2 linked regions of the Rhizobium lentis genome follow. The protein of the gene in region 2 interacts with the protein of the main gene of each other region in a pairwise test. Links are inferred from orthologs where the notes say so. Each region holds a gene or a part of one and is shown on either strand. Other genes may lie near its edges.

Region 1 (7,725 bases), 1.8 Mb from region 2 along the record:
GCGCTGACATGAACGGCCGCAACGCAATTGCCGCCCTGCAGCGCCAGCAGCGACTCCGGCTGGCTCGGCAGGCCTTTTACCTCGGCGCCGTATTGTTCGATCAGCGGCTGGGTGAAGTTCGACCCCTGCGAAACGCAGACCGGCTTTCCCTTGAGATCCGCCCAGTCCTTCAGGCCGCTGTCCTTGCGTCCGACGGCGGCGCCGCCGCTGCGATCATACGGCGTCGGCACCCAGTCGAGCACCTTGGCGCGGTCTTCCGTGTATTGCATGTTGGCGATCAGAATGTCGACCTTGCCCTGCTGCAGAAATTGCACCCGGTTCGGGGGCGTGACGGTAACCGTTTCGAGTTTGACGCCAAGATCGTCCGCCAGCGCCTTTGCAATGTCGAGATTATATCCCTTCTGCGTTTGCGAGGTCGGATCGATATAGCCGAAGGGCGCGCCCGACAGGATAACCCCGACGGTGAGGGTGCCGCGGGCCTTGACGCGATCGAGCGTAGCATCTGCGAATGCCTGCGTTGCGGCCAGTACGGAAATCGATGCGGCTAGGAGCGCCTTCGGGAAAATACTACGTGACATGTTTTTCAGCTCCGTTTTGAAAGGAAGGTTGAGGGATCAGTGCGCTGTCCCCGAGCAATTGCTGGCTCTTTTGATTTGACTGCTATGGTCGGTATTCGCCGCGTGGAGGATTTCGGCCCGACCTCGGTCATGCCTCGTCTCCGCGCCGCTCGAAGAGATCGCTGATCGCAAGGATCATTTTTCCGCGACACGGCAACTGAACGGCTTTGAAGGGCATTTGGAAACCGATGAGAGAGAAGGAACATTCTTTCTCGGAGAAAATCATCATCGCAATGGATTTTATAGATTTTATTTTTTGAAATGTGCGGGTGTATTGGAAAATCCTGCGCACGAGATGACGCGGAGGCCAATCTCCCGGCCGCCAAAGGTTACAAAAGCGAATGCATCTCAGCTCTTAAGCGGAGAAAATGGAATGATGGCGGGCAAATTCGGGTAGCTCGAATCTGCACACCTTTCATCAGCCATTTTAACTTGGCGATCCGCTTCAGCGGGTCGCCACGAAACCTGCCGAGGCGACGAGATTGCTTGGGGCTTGCGTCCTCCTGAATTTCAGAGTCACGACCTTGAAGCCTTCAGATTCGAGTTCCGAAAGCAGATTGGGCAGCATCGTTGCCGTGCGTTTGTGGATGTCGTGCATAAGGATGATGCCGCGCCCGCGCCTGTGCAGCAGGTCCATCGTTCGCTGCGTCACCGAGACCGCCGTTCCGGCGAAATAGTCCTTGCTGTCGATATCGACATCCATGACCACCATGTCGCGCATGGCGATCGCGGCGCGCAGCCTGTGGCTCTCGGCCAGATAGGGGAAGCGGAAGAAGGAAACATCCGTCCCCGTCGCCTTGGTCACCGCCAATTCGCCCTTGATCACCTCGGCCATCGCCGCGTCGAAATCCAGCGAACTCAAATTGGCGTGGTCATAGGTGTGACTGCCGATCGTGTTGCCGTCCTCAGCGACCTTGCGGGCGAGTGCCGGATGCATCTCGGCCATTTCGCCGACCATCATGAAGGCGCCCTTGACGCCGAACTGATCGAGGATCGCCAGCACCTTGTCGGTCCGGCCGGGGATCGGGCCGTCGTCGAAGCTCAGGATCACTTCCTTGTCCTGCAGCTTGAGATCGGCAAGCGAGGAAACCTCCAGCGTCCGCCCGGCCAGATGGTGCCAGCCGCTCATGCGCGGCGTCGCATCGTCGCCAGCATAAGCAAGTTTGCGCCCCTCGGGCGCGATCACCGAGGAGGTCTTGATCGATGCATCGGGCGCGGTTTGTCGGGTGGTGCTGCAGGCGGAGAGGGCGGCCGTGAGGGCCAGGCAGGACAGAACGAAAAAGCGATACATCGAAAGGGCTCAACAAATCGGTAACGAATGTTGAGCCAACCTTTCGAATTATGGTTAATGACCGGTTGATGCAGGCAGGAATTGCGCCGTCGCGCGGCACTTCGCCGCGATTTCTCCGGGGCTGTGGCTATCCTGCCATCGCCTCTTCGTATTCGGAAGACAGCATCAGCCACTCCTCCTCGGCGGCGGCGAGTTTTGCGGCGGCCTCGCCACGCTGTTTTGCCTTTTCGGCGGCTTTGGCGGGCGTCTTCTCATAGAGAACAGGATCCGCAAGTTCCACATCAAGGGTCTGAATCTGTTTCTCCAGCTTCGCCGTCAAGGATTCGATTTCGTTGATCTTTTTCTTCAGCGGCGTCAGCGAGGCGCGCCTTTCCGCATTGAGCTTGCGCTGGTCGGCCTTCGATGTCGTCTCCTCGGCACCCTGCGGTTTCTCGTCTTTCTTCCGGCCGGAACTGACGATCAGGTCGCGGTATTCGTCCATGTCGCCTTCGAAGGTGGTGACGGTGCCGCCGCTGACGAGCCAGAGGCGGTCGACCGTCGCCTCGATCAGGTGGCGGTCGTGCGAGATCAGGATGACGGCGCCGTCATAGTCGTTCAGCGCCTCGATCAGCGCCCGCCGGCTGTCGATATCGAGGTGGTTGGTCGGTTCGTCGAGGATCAGCAGGTTCGGTGCATGAAAGGCGGCAAGCCCCATCAGCAGACGGGCCTTCTCGCCGCCGGAAAGGTCCTTGGCCGCCGTCGCCATCTTCTCGGTCGCCAGCCCCATCTGCGCGACGCGGGCGCGCACCTTGGCCTCTGCTTCGGCGGGCATCAGCCGGCGCACATGCTCCACCGCCGATTGCTCGGGGATGAGGTCGTCGAGCTGATGCTGGGCGAAGAAGCCGATCTTGAGGCCCGGCGCGAGCTTCACTTCGCCACTCTCGGGCGCCAGTCGCCCCGAGATGAATTTGGCAAAGGTCGACTTGCCGTTGCCGTTCGAGCCGAGCAGGGCGATGCGATCGTCATTGTCGATGCGCAGGTTGAGGTTTTTCAGGATCGGCTTGCCGGGTTCGTAGCCGACGGCGCCGTTCTGGATCGCCACGATCGGTGAGGCCGGCTGCTTCTCGGGCTCGGGAAAGCTGATTGGCTGAACGTGGTCTTCGATCACGGCGGCGACCGTTCCCATGCGCTCGAGCGCCTTGACGCGCGATTGCGCCTGCCGGGCCTTGGAGGCCTTGGCCTTGAAGCGGTCGATGAAGCTCTGCAGATGTTTGCGAGCCGCCTCGTTCTTGGCCTTGGCCTTCGTCTGCAGCTCGTCGGCTTCCGCCTTCTGCCGCTCGAACTGGTCGTAATTGCCGCGGTAGAAAGTGAGCTTCTTCTGGTCGAGATGCACGATGGAGTTGACCGCGTTGTTCAGGAGGTCGCGATCGTGGCTGATGATGATGACCGTGTGTGGATAGCGGCGGATATAATCCTCCAGCCACATCGTGCCTTCCAGGTCGAGATAGTTGGTCGGCTCGTCGAGCAGAAGCAGGTCCGGCTCGGCAAACAGCACGGCGGCGAGCGCCACGCGCATGCGCCATCCGCCGGAAAAGGAGGAGGCGGGGCGGGCTTGAGCCGCCTGGTCGAAGCCGAGGCCGGCGAGAATGCTCGCGGCGCGCGCCTCGGCCGAATGCGCGTCGATATCGACGAGGCGCATCTGGATTTCGGCGATGCGGTGCGGATCGTTTGCCGTATCGGCTTCGGCAAGCAGCGCCGCGCGTTCCTTGTCGGCGGCGAGCACGATCTCGATCAACGAGTCCTCGGTCCCCGGCGCTTCCTGTGCCACCTGGCCGATGCGCGCGCCCTTCGGGATCGATACCGATCCGGTCTCCGCGCTGAGATCGCCTGTTATGACGCGAAAAAGCGTCGACTTGCCCGCGCCGTTGCGCCCGACGAGCCCCGCCTTCGTGCCCGAAGGCAGCGACACGCTGGCATTGTCGAGAAGCAGGCGTCCGGCGATGCGGGCGGAAATATCGGTGATCGTGATCATGGTCGGCGTTTTGGCCGAAAGCGCGGATCAAGGCAAGAGTGATCCACCGAGACAGGTGTGCATGTCTTGTGGCCTCAACGCCCGAATGCCTGCACCGGCTGACGCCGGTTCGACTGGGCGGCAAAAAGTGCCACGCGGGCGTTGGCCTGAAGCTGTCCCGCAGTCGTCGCATCGGCGCTCAGCGCCACGCCGATCGAGATGGTCAGTCTGCCCGGATCGGCCTTGTCGGACGTCGCGAAGACGAGATTGTCTTCGACCGAGGTTCGCAGGCGCTCGGCAATCGCCATTGCATCCTGCATGCCGACATTGGAAAACAGGAAACCGAATTCATGGGCCTCGGTGCGGGCGACGAAGTCGTTCTTCTTGATGGATTTGCTGAAGAGGCCGGCGAGCTTCTTCAGCAGTTTGTTGCCGGCCTGCGTGCCGTATCTCTCGTTGAGATCGGTGAAATTGTCGATATCGACCATGATCAGCGCACTGCCGGCCGCACCTCCTTCGCGCTCGTAGAGCTCTGATATCACGCGGTTGAACGCGATGCGGTTTGCGAGCCCCGTGATCTTGTCGGCCACGGCGGCCGATTGCATCGCCGAAATGCCGCGCTCCAACACTTCCAGCGCCTTGATGTCTTCCTGAAGCCTGGCGCCGATGTCCATCTCCGCCGACAGCACCGCCGTCAGCGAGGCTGAGAGGTAGTCGATCTCGCCGATGAAGGCGACAAGGCTCTGGTCCTCATGTCCGGACACGGATTTCAGGATCGTGCCGCAGGCGCGCGCAAATGCATCTTTGTGCCTGAGGCCTTCGGCAAGCCGCTCCGCAATCTCGCGCAGCATCCGGCTCGCCTCGTTCCGCGAGGTTTCGCCGGCCAGTCCGCAATGGCCGACGAGGCGGTATTTCAGCCCGAGTTCGTCGAGCATCGCCTGTTGCGGCTGAGGTCCAAGTGCGGCGATATCCTGAGCAAGGCCCGGATTGAGCCCGATGATCGCCTCGTGGAAGAGTTCGTAATTGCGCGGCAGCGCGGCGACGTTCAATCGCGCCATATGCTGGGCGATCCTCTGAATGTCGGCCATCGGCGCCGAGCGCGCGGCCTCGCGCGGCACCAGTGCGTTTCCATTCTGCATGATGATCCCTCGCGGCCCGGCCTTTTCACTCACCTTCCGCTATGCGCGCAAGTTTTTAAAAGAGGCTGAATTTGCAAAAGGGATGCGCCGGATTGGCGACGGAAACCGGCAAAGGCGGTTAATTCAGTCTTGATGGAGGCTGCTGCCTCACATCCACTCGCGGCCTTCGGTGCGTAGGAAGTAAAGAAGGTCCAGCTGAAGGCTCGGTTTGCCGAGTGCCGTCAGCGTCATATGGCATTGGCCGCGATGATGGGTCTGGTGGTTGAAAAAATGCGCGAGTGCCGGTGCCAACGGCTGGGTAATCTCGGTCGGCTGTACAACCGTGACATAGGTGAAGTTGGCTGCAAGCGCCGCCTCATCAAGCCGGTCCGTCCAGGCAGTGATCCGCTGGTCCTCGGCCTTGCGGGCTGCGGCCAGCGCATCCAGTTCGTCAAAGAGGATGGCATCGAGTGTCGTCGGCGCTTCGCCGGTGCCGGTAAAGCGCTTCATCCATATGCGGTCGGCGACGAGCAGATGATTGAGCGTGCGATGAAGCGAACCGAAGAAGGCGCCGCGATCGCTGCGGAATTCCGCATCGCTGAGTTCGGCGGCGGCCGCATAGACCTGGGCATTGGCCCAGCGGTTGTAGGCGGCGAACATTCTGTAATGTCGAAGCATCTGGTCCCCCCTGGTCGTCGCAGCAGTCTAGCCCGGTTTGCCTGCAAATCGCAGTGATGCGCCCATGAAATTTCCTGATTTGATCGCAGACGCTTTCTGTCGTCGAATGGATGGAGCCGTGATTTCGAAAGGACTGTTATGACGAGAGCCCTCTATTCCCTCTGCGGCGCCGACGAACGGCGCTTCTTTTCGCCCCATTGCTGGAAGGCGGTGATGGCGCTGGCGCATAAGGGACTCGATTTCGAGGAAATCCCGACGACCTACGCCCGCATCCGCGAGATCGGCGGCGGCGTGTCCTCGACCGTGCCGGTGCTCGACGACAACGGCCGGCTGGTCTCGGACAGTTTCGACATCGCCCTTTATCTGGAAGAGACTTATCCCGAGCGTCCGTCGCTGTTCGGCGGCGAAGGCGGCAAGGCGCTGTCGCGCATGGTGGAAGGCTATTCGCAGATGATCATCCATCCGGCGATTATGCGCATCGCCCTTCTCGATATCCATGCCATCCTCGACGAGGGCGATAAGGCCTATTTTCGGCAAAGCCGCGAGGTCAGGCTCGGTAAACCGCTGGAAGTGTTTGCCGCCGACAGCGAGGCGGAGAAGGCTGCCTTCGGCACCAAGCTGGAGCCGCTCCGGCATATGCTGAAGTTCCAGCCCTTCATCGGCGGCCAGGGGCCGCTCTTTGCCGACTATATCGTGTTCGGCGCGCTGCAATGGCTGCGAGTCTCCGCCGGTCTCGCCATGCTGGCCGCCGACGATCCTGTCATCGCCTGGTTCGAACGCTGCCTCGATCTCCACGAAAGCCGCGGCCGGACTGTGACAGCGGCGTGAAATTGCCGCCGGCCTCTTGTTTTCGGGCGTTGGGGCGGGTAAAGACCGCCCACTTTTCCCGAGAAAACAGAGGATTTGACTATGGCGATTGAACGCACCTTCTCGATGATCAAGCCTGACGCAACCAAGCGCAACCTGACGGGCGCCATCACCAAGATGCTCGAAGATGCCGGCCTGCGCGTCGTCGCCTCCAAGCGCGTCTGGATGAGCCGTCGCGAAGCCGAAGGCTTTTACGCCGTTCACAAGGATCGCCCCTTCTTCGGCGAACTCGTTGAAGGCATGACCTCCGGCCCGACCGTCGTCCAGGTTCTGGAAGGTGAGGGCGCGATCCTCAAGAACCGCGAGATCATGGGCGCGACCAACCCGGCAAACGCCGCCGAAGGCACGATTCGCAAGGTTCACGCTTTGTCGATCGGCGAAAACTCCGTTCACGGCTCCGACGCTCCGGAAACGGCTGCCCAGGAAATCAAGTACTGGTTCTCCGATACCGAAATCGTCGGCTGAAGCCAAGCTTCGGCATTGGCTTGCAATGCTTTGAATTGACTCTCGAAAGCCGGGGCATGCTCCGGCTTTTCCTATTGTGCGCTTTTTCTATGCCGGGCATTTATCGGTGTTCGAGAAATCGACGCTGCCGTCGGGCTTGAAGACCTCGGGGTTCTTTTCGTAGAGCGCGCCGACGACGAGCGGTTTGCTCGGCAGCACAGTCTGGTCGAGGTCGGAGCGGAACTCAATCTTCAATTCCTGCAGCACCTTGCCGTCCTTGTCGACCAGCCGGACATTCACCGTATAGGGGCGGTCCTTGCGCACGCAGTGCAGGTTTTGGCTCTGCAGCGCGATCTTGTCGTCGATCGGATAGATCTTCTGGTTCAGCACCAGCGGGGCGCCGCCTTGCGGGTTTTCGAACTCGGCTATGATCGCAGAGCCGTCGGGGATTGGCCCCGTCTTCTTCAGCGTCAGCAAATAGGTGGCGCTCGCTACCCTATAGTTGAAGACGAAGAGGTGGCCGGTGACCTCGACCAGGTTTTCGGCCTGCCGCTGGCAGGCGGCAAGCAGAAGGCTCGTTGCAGCCGCTGCGATCAGATGTTTCCTCATGGCGCCTCCTCCTTCTTGCGGCGATAGTGTCGGTTCGCCTTGGCGCGGTTGCCGCAGACCGCCATGTCGCACCAGGCCCGGCTCCTGTTCTTGCTGCGGTCGATGAACAGC
Region 2 (8,287 bases):
CTGGGCCGCCTTGACGGCGCAAACGTAGCCGCCCGGGCCGGTTCCGATAATGATCACATCGTAAGACATTGCTTTTTTCCCTTTGGATTTTCGTTTAATCGGCCGCGCGTGCGAGCGCGAGGCGGAAGCCGAAGCCAACAAGTGCGGCGCCGGTGATGCGGTTGAACCATTTGCCGCTGGCGATGAAGCGGTCACGGATCGCCTTGACCGTGAAGAAATAGGAGACGCCGGCAAACCAGGCGACGAGCGCCGTCGCCATGCCGATGCCGTAGGAGAATTGGATCAGCGCCGGGGTGTCGTGATGCACCAGCGTCGAAAACAGGGACAGGAAGAACAGCACCGGCTTCGGGTTCAGCGCATTGGTGATGAAGCCCATGCCAAGGCATTTCAGCACCGAGACCGGCTGGCGCCTTTCGGCCGCCACCTCGATCTCGCGCACTTTGAAGCCCGGCTCGCGGAACGAGTTGATGCCGAGATAAACGAGATAGGCGACGCCCGCCCATTTGATCGTCGCAAACAGCATCAGTGATTGCGACACGATGAGTCCGAGGCCGAGGATCGTATAGCTGACATGGAAGAGCAGCGAGATGCCCATGCCGAGCCCGGGCATAATGGCGGCACGGCGCCCATGAACGATGCTCTGGCGCAGAATGACAGCAAAATCGGCGCCCGGCGCGACAATGAAGATCGAGAAGACGGCCATCAGGCCGAGAAATTCGAACATGTAAGACATTGCTGTGTTTCGTCCTGTCGCTCTAGCGGCCGCCGCTCACGTTGAGGATTGTTCCCGTGACATAAGAGGCGGAAGAAGACAGGAGATAGAGGATCGCGTCCGCCACCTCCTCGGCAGTCCCCGCGCGCTGCATCGGGATCGATGATGCCATCTCGCGCGCCCGGTCCGGCAGCCCGCCCGAGGCATGCAGGTCGGTTTCGATGATGCCGGGGCGGATGGCATTGACGCGGATGCCCTCGGCAGCGACCTCGCGCGCAAGTCCGATCGTCAGCGTATCGATGGCCGCCTTCGAGGCGGCATAGTCGACATACTGCGCCGCTGAACCCAGAACCGCCGCCATCGAAGAGACATTGACGATCGCCCCGCCCCGCCCGCCATGTCGGCTCGACATGCGACGCACGGCTTCTCCCGCACAAAGGATAGAGCCGGTCACATTGATGCGCAGCATTCGTTCGATCCGCTCCGCCGACATCTCGTCGACCCGCTGCGGAAAGTCGACGACACCAGCGTTGTTGACGAGCCCGTCCAGCCGGCCGAAATGGCGATCGACGGCAGCAAACATCGAGATGATATCGGAAGCCTTGCCGACGTCTCCCTCGATCGCCACCGCTTCGCCGCCGGCCTCGGTGATCGCCGTGACGACGGCCTCCGCCGCCTTTCGGCTCGAAGCGTAATTTACCGCGACGCGCCAGCCCTGGCGCGCGGCGAGCCGCGCGACGGCGGCGCCGATGCCCCGGCTTCCGCCGGTCACGAGAAGAACAGGTGCATCACTCATGTCGCGCACTCCTTCAAGGTCAACACATCCCAGGGCGCCACGGAAGCCTTGCCATTGCCCCAGGCGCTCGATTCGCGAATGGCGGGACCGAGGCCGGGAAGCATGAGCTTTTCGGCGGCCTCTGCGCCTTCCGGCTGCAGATTGTCGATCTCGCCTTTGGCATTCATGCCATAGACGGCGCCCTGCCACACCGTGCAGGCGTCGAGATCGGCACCGGTCGCGTCGCCCTCGGGGCAGTTGAACATCAGGATGCCGATCGCGCGCACCGGATCTTCCGATGGCATGACATAACCTTCCATGATGACGGATGTCTTGAGCGCGCTGATCTTGAACTGGTTGCTGGCGGCAGCCGAGGGAGAATTCAGCGGCGCGAAGCGCAGTTCGTAGGCGCCGTCGCGGTCGACGTAGACGGCCCGTTCCTGCTTGCACTCGGCGCCGAAGGTGACAGCAGGCATGGCGAAAAACGTCGCGATTGCGATTGCGGCCACGCCCTTCCGTCCTGTCACGATGCCGATTCCTGTGCTCATTGTCCCGTCGGCTCTCTCCGCCCGTCGGCATTCTTGACCACGCCGAAATCCGTCAGCAGCACCAGCGGCCTGCCATCCTTGTCGAGCCCCCAGAAGACCGGATAGAACCCATCGCCCCAGCCGCTCCAGAACACCGCAACATTGCCCTTCTTGCCGGCGACCGGCCGGTGCAGCGCATAGTGGCCCTTGTTGGCATCGAGGTCCGAAGCCAGCACGTCGTCGTAATAATTGATGTCGGCATCCGGTTTCTGCGCCTGGACCTGCGCTTGACGCTCGTCGATCCGCGCCAGCGTATCGGCATCCATGTAGCAGCCGACGCCGGCATCGACGGGATAGCCGAAGATCTCGCCGTCCTTCAGCGTCGCCGGATCCTGGCCGGGCAGGACGGCAAGCTCCCAGTGATCCGGCTTACCCTCGGCAAAGCGCATGCCGGCGGCGGCAATGCGCCCGAAGGCCTGGTAGAGCGTGACCGGGTATTCCCCCGGTGCGACCGTCTTTGCGAGGGCCGGACGATCCGGCTGGGCGAGCGGATCGGCCGCGACGATGCGACCCGAGGTCAGTTCCACCTTGCCCATGTGGATCACGCCGATCGACCGTCCCGAGAGCTCGGTGTCGCCGAGCGCGACCAGCTCGAAATTACTGCTCGCTTTGCTGACATCCCAGCCGGCGGCCGCGACGGAGACCGGGGCATGCGCTGCGGCAGCGCAAAGAAGGAGGCGCGCCGCTTGCATGATCCGGTTCCGCATCGAAAGCTCCCTTAGAGATCGAGAACCAGACGTTCCGGATCCTCGAGGCTCTCCTTGACGCGCACGAGGAAGGTGACCGCTTCCTTGCCGTCGACGATGCGGTGATCGTAGGACAGTGCCAGATACATCATCGGGCGGATGACCACCTGGCCGCCGATCGCGACCGGCCGCTCCTGGATCTTGTGCATGCCGAGGATGCCGGACTGCGGGGCGTTGAGGATGGGCGACGACATCAGCGAGCCGTAGACGCCGCCATTCGAGATGGTGAAGGTGCCGCCCTGCATGTCGGCCATCGAAAGCTGGCCGTCGCGGGCTGCCTTGCCGAGGCGGCCGATTTCCTTTTCGATCTCGGCGATCGACATCTGGTCGGCGTCACGCACGATCGGAACCACCAGGCCCTTGTCGGTACCGACGGCGACGCCGATATGGCAGTAGTTCTTGTAGATGATGTCGGTGCCGTCGATCTCGGCATTAACAGCCGGAAGTTCCTTGAGGGCATGCGTCACGGCCTTGGTGAAGAAGCCCATGAAGCCGAGCTTGACGCCGTGCTTCTTCTCGAAAACGTCCTTGTACTTGTTGCGCAGGTCCATGACCGCCTTCATGTCCACCTCGTTATAGGTGGTCAGCATGGCGGCAGTGTTCTGCGCGTCCTTGAGGCGCTTGGCAATCGTCTGGCGCAGGCGCGTCATCTTCACGCGCTCTTCGCGGGAGGCGTCCTCGACCGTCGACGGGCCGCGTGCAGCCACAGGCGCTGCAGCGGGTGCGGCTGCCGGAGCGGAAATACCCCTGGCGACGGCGGCAATGACATCGCCCTTCAGCACCTGCCCGCGCTTGCCGCTGCCGTCGACCTGATCGGCGGAAAGGTTGTTTTCGGCAAGCATCTTCGAGGCCGCCGGGGCCGGCGGCATAGTGGAGACGGAGGCGCTCGACGACGCAGCAGCGACGGCAGCCGGCTGGGCGGCAGCGGCCGGAGCCGGCTGGGCGGGAGCGGCGGCCGGTGCAGCGGCAGCCGGAGCGGCGGCGGCGGCTGCACCTTCGGCGATCTGGCCGAGCAATGCGCCGAGGCCGACTGTTTCACCGGCGGCAGCGACGATTTCCGAGAGCGTGCCGGAGGTGGGGGCGGGAACTTCGATGGTCACCTTGTCGGTTTCGAGCTCCAGAATTGGCTCATCGGCCTTGATGGCGTCGCCGACCTTCTTGAACCAGGTGCCGACGGTTGCCTCGCTGACGGATTCACCGAGAGTTGGAACGCGGATTTCTGTGGCCATTATTCAAATCCTGATTTCGTGTGTTTTCGTTTATGCGTTTCAGACGGCGGGCGGCCGCAAAATGATCGAGGGCATCGGCAAGACATCGAAGCGGAAACCGAAGCCGGAAGTGACGATCGGATCGCCGTCGGCAAGAGCCTGCGCCGCCGCCCGATCCTCGACCTCGACGACTGCCATGCCGAAGGCGCCTTCACCCTCGAATACGGGGCCGACGATGATTGCCGATCCCGCAAGGGCGTGCCGATGCCAGTATTCGACATGGCGTTTCATCGCCGCCATTTCCTCCCCCGTTCCGTCATGCGGAAAAGTTGGGCGCGGCGGCAGCAGTCTCAGAAAGAAATAAGCCATTGCGCCCCCCTTGCCTTAACCGCCCAGTGCATCCTCGAGGAACGCGGCGAGCTGCGACAGATGTTTCGACATCAGGCCCGTCGCCGGCGAAGCGGCAGCCGGGCGGCCGGTGTAACGGACGCGCTGGTATTTCGCATCGATATGGGCAAGCACCCATTCGAGGAACGGGTCGATGAACGACCATGCGCCCATGTTCTTCGGCTCTTCCTGGCACCAGACCATCTCGGCATTGCGGAATCGCGACAGCTCGTTGATGAGCGCCTTTGCCGGGAACGGATAGAGCTGTTCGACGCGCAGGAGATAGATGTCGTCGATACCGCGCTTTTCGCGCTCTTCGAGAAGATCGTAATAGACCTTGCCGGAGCACATGACGACGCGGCGGATCTTGTTGTCCTTCTGCAGCTTGATCGGGCCGTCCTTGATCACCTCGGCATCGTCCCACAGCAGGCGATGGAAAGCCGATTCGCCGGCCAGTTCGGCAAGCGTGGAGACGGCCCGCTTGTGGCGCAGCAGCGACTTCGGCGTCATCAGGATCAGCGGCTTGCGGAAGTCGCGCTTCAGCTGCCGGCGCAGGATGTGGAAGTAGTTCGCCGGCGTCGTGACGTTGGCGACCTGCATGTTGTCTTCCGCACAGAGCTGCAGGAAACGTTCCAGGCGAGCCGAGGAGTGCTCCGGCCCCTGACCCTCATAACCGTGCGGCAGCAGGCAGACGAGGCCGGACATGCGCAGCCACTTGCGTTCGCCCGACGAGATGAACTGGTCGAACACCACCTGCGCGCCGTTGGCGAAATCGCCGAACTGCGCCTCCCAGAGCGTCAGCGCGTTCGGGCGGGCCAGCGAATAGCCGTATTCGAAGCCGAGAACGGCTTCTTCCGAAAGCATCGAGTTGATGACTTCGTAACGGGCCTGCGTCGGCGCAAGATTGGCGAGCGGAATGTAGCGCTCTTCGGTTTCCTGATCGTAGAGGACCGAATGACGCTGCGAGAAGGTGCCGCGTTCGCAGTCCTGACCGGACAGGCGGATCTTGTGGCCTTCGACGACGAGCGAACCGAAAGCCAGCGCTTCGGCCATCGCCCAGTCGATGCCCTCGCCGCTGGCGATCATGTTGGCGCGGTTTTCCATGAAACGCTGGATCGTGCGGTGCGCATTGAAGCCAGCCGGGATCTCCGAGAGTTTGCGGCCGATCTCCTTCAGCGTCTTCATCGGCATAGCGGTCTTGCCGCGGCGCTGCTCGTCGGCATTGTCGGCGGTGCGCAGGCCCGACCATTCACCATCAAGCCAGTCGGCCTTGTTCGGCTTGTAGTGCTGGCCCGCATCGAACTCCTGCTCGAGATGCGCGCGCCAATCGGCCTTCATCTTCTCGACTTCGCCGTCGGTGAGCAGGCCTTCGGCAACGAGGCGCTCGGCATAGAGCTGCAGCACCGTCTTGTGGCCGCGAATGACCTTGTACATCTTCGGCTGCGTGAAGGACGGCTCGTCGCCTTCATTGTGGCCGTAGCGGCGATAGCAGAACATGTCGAGCACCACAGGCTTGTGGAACTTCATGCGGAATTCGGTGGCGATCTTGGCCGCATAAACCACGGCTTCCGGATCGTCGCCGTTGACGTGCAGGATCGGGGCTTCGATCATCTTGGCGACGTCGGACGGATAGGGCGACGAGCGCGAAAAGGCAGGGTTCGTCGTAAAGCCGATCTGGTTGTTGATGATGACGTGCATGGTGCCGGCAACACGGTGGCCGCGCAGACCGGACAGGCCGAGTATTTCAGCAATGACGCCCTGGCCGGCAAAGGCCGCGTCGCCGTGGATCAGGAGCGGCAGAACCTTTGCGCGTTCGGAGAGCGGAATGATGTCGCCGTCCCAGACGGTGGCGCTCATATCCTGCTTGGCGCGGGCCTTGCCCATGACGACGGGATCGACGATTTCGAGATGCGAGGGGTTCGCGGTCAGCGAAACGTGCACCTTGTTGCCATCGAATTCACGGTCGGAGGATGCACCGAGATGGTACTTGACGTCGCCGGAGCCTTCGACTTCATCGGGTGCGTAGGAGCCGCCCTTGAATTCGTGGAAGATGGCGCGGTGCGGCTTGCCCATGACCTGGGAGAGCACGTTCAGGCGGCCGCGATGGGCCATGCCGAACACGGCTTCCTTGAGGCCGAGATGGCCGCCGCGCTTCAGGATCTGTTCGAGCGCCGGGATCAGCGATTCACCGCCATCGAGGCCGAAGCGCTTGGTGCCCTTGAACTTGACGTCGAGGAACTGCTCGTAACCTTCGGCTTCGACGAGCTTCGCAAGGATCGCCTTCTTACCTTCAGCGGAGAACGCCACGCCCTTGTCAGGGCCTTCAATGCGCTCCTGGATCCAGGCCTTCTCCTCAGGATTGGAGATGTGCATGAATTCAACGCCGAGCGTCGAACAGTAGGTGCGCTCGAGGATCTCGATCATTTCCCTGAGGGTCGCGTATTCCAGGCCGAGCACGTTGTCGATGAAGATTTTGCGATCGTAATCGGCTGATGTGAAGCCGTAATTTTCCGGCGAAAGCTCGCGATAGTCGTCGACGGCCGCGGCGATGCCGAGCGGATCGAGCTTGGCATGCAGATGGCCGCGCATGCGGTAGGCGCGGATCATCATGATGGCGCGAACGGAATCGCGCGTCGCCTGCAGCACGTCGGTGCCATCGGCGGGCTTGCCCTCGGCGGCGGCCTTCGCCTTCACCTTGGTCTCGATCACCTTCTCGACGATGCCCCAGTCACCGTCGAGCGCCGACACCAGATCGCCGCCGGCCTGCAGCGGCCAGTTCTTCTTGCGCCAGGAAGCACCCTTGGCCGCCTTCTTCACATCGGCAGGATCGTCTTCCAGCGCCTTGAAGAAAGTGCGCCACTGATCATCCACCGACGCCGGATCCTCTTCGTAGCGCGCATAGAGCTGCTCGATATAGGCCGCGTTGGCGCCATCCAGAAACGAGGTGATCTGAAACTGCTCGTTGGCTTCTTGCCGTGCCATGGTGATATGCGAACGCTTCCGTCCGCCTCCTGACTGTGATGATTTTGCCGGATTGATCGCCGGCTGCCGCATTCCGTTCGCCGCCTGTCCGCGGCGCATCTGCTGGTCTGATGTTTTCGAACCGGGCGGAAGGCGCAGATGCCGTTCCTCCGCCCGGCCTGTAAAGTGGCTTCAGCCCTTGAGGACTTCAACCAGCGTCTTGCCGAGGCGGGCCGGCGACGGCGACACCTTGATGCCTGCCGATTCCATCGCCGCGATCTTCGATTCCGCGTCGCCCTTGCCGCCGGAGACGACAGCGCCGGCATGGCCCATGGTGCGGCCCTTCGGTGCGGTACGGCCGGCGATGAAGCCGGCCATCGGCTTCTTGCGGCCCTTCTTGGCTTCGTCCTTGAGGAACTGAGCCGCATCTTCTTCAGCCGAGCCGCCGATTTCGCCGATCATGATGATCGACTGCGTGGCTTCGTCGGCCAGGAACATCTCGAGCACGTCGATGAACTCGGTGCCCTTGACCGGGTCGCCGCCGATGCCGACGGCCGTCGTCTGGCCGAGCCCTTCATTGGAGGTCTGGAAGACGGCTTCGTAGGTCAGCGTGCCCGAGCGGGAAACGATACCGACCGAACCCTTGCGGAAGATCGAGCCCGGCATGATGCCGATCTTGCATTCTTCCGGCGTCAGGATGCCCGGGCAGTTGGGCCCGAGCAGACGCGAGCTGGAGCGGTCGAGGCGAGCCTTGACGCGCACCATGTCCATGACCGGGATGCCTTCGGTGATGCAGGTGATGAACGGGATCTCGGCGTCGATCGCCTCGATGATGGCGTCGGCGGCGCCTGCCGGCGGAACGTAGATGACGGTCGCGTCGGCGCCGGTCTTTTCCTTGCCTTCGGCCACGG

The links.
Region 1: the proteins of J0663_RS07410 (region 2) and J0663_RS16275 interact in binary tests that used the Escherichia coli proteins (3 or more experiments, as listed by UniProt). The link is inferred for Rhizobium lentis from one-to-one orthologs.

Annotation. Positions count from the first base shown.
Region 1 is NZ_CP071454.1:3,389,650-3,397,374, forward strand. Bases 1,478-4,412 are described here. They hold J0663_RS16275 (ABC-F family ATP-binding cassette domain-containing protein), read right to left. Parts: upstream 3,920-4,412; coding sequence 2,036-3,919; downstream 1,478-2,035. Other genes in these bases: J0663_RS16270 (polysaccharide deacetylase family protein), read right to left, coding at 1,478-1,908; J0663_RS16280 (GGDEF domain-containing protein), read right to left, coding at 3,994-4,412. In the rest of the region: J0663_RS16265 (transporter substrate-binding domain-containing protein), read right to left, coding at 1-578; more of J0663_RS16270, read right to left, coding at 1,063-1,477; more of J0663_RS16280, read right to left, coding at 4,413-5,037; J0663_RS16285 (DinB family protein), read right to left, coding at 5,185-5,694; J0663_RS16290 (glutathione S-transferase family protein), read left to right, coding at 5,833-6,522; ndk (nucleoside-diphosphate kinase), read left to right, coding at 6,604-7,026; J0663_RS16300 (hypothetical protein), read right to left, coding at 7,114-7,614; J0663_RS16305 (CGNR zinc finger domain-containing protein), read right to left, coding at 7,611-7,725. UniProt on the Escherichia coli protein: Genetic data indicate it may be involved in ribosome assembly or function.
Region 2 is NZ_CP071454.1:1,539,817-1,548,103, forward strand. What follows is about bases 4,213-7,709. They hold J0663_RS07410 (2-oxoglutarate dehydrogenase E1 component), read right to left. Parts: upstream 7,398-7,709; coding sequence 4,413-7,397; downstream 4,213-4,412. Other genes in these bases: J0663_RS07405 (YciI family protein), read right to left, coding at 4,213-4,397; sucD (succinate--CoA ligase subunit alpha), read right to left, coding at 7,569-7,709. In the rest of the region: lpdA (dihydrolipoyl dehydrogenase), read right to left, coding at 1-69; J0663_RS07380 (LysE family transporter), read right to left, coding at 95-733; J0663_RS07385 (SDR family oxidoreductase), read right to left, coding at 756-1,508; J0663_RS07390 (hypothetical protein), read right to left, coding at 1,505-2,035; J0663_RS07395 (DUF4241 domain-containing protein), read right to left, coding at 2,032-2,781; odhB (2-oxoglutarate dehydrogenase complex dihydrolipoyllysine-residue succinyltransferase), read right to left, coding at 2,793-4,049; more of J0663_RS07405, read right to left, coding at 4,089-4,212; more of sucD, read right to left, coding at 7,710-8,287. UniProt on the Escherichia coli protein: E1 component of the 2-oxoglutarate dehydrogenase (OGDH) complex which catalyzes the decarboxylation of 2-oxoglutarate, the first step in the conversion of 2-oxoglutarate to succinyl-CoA and CO(2).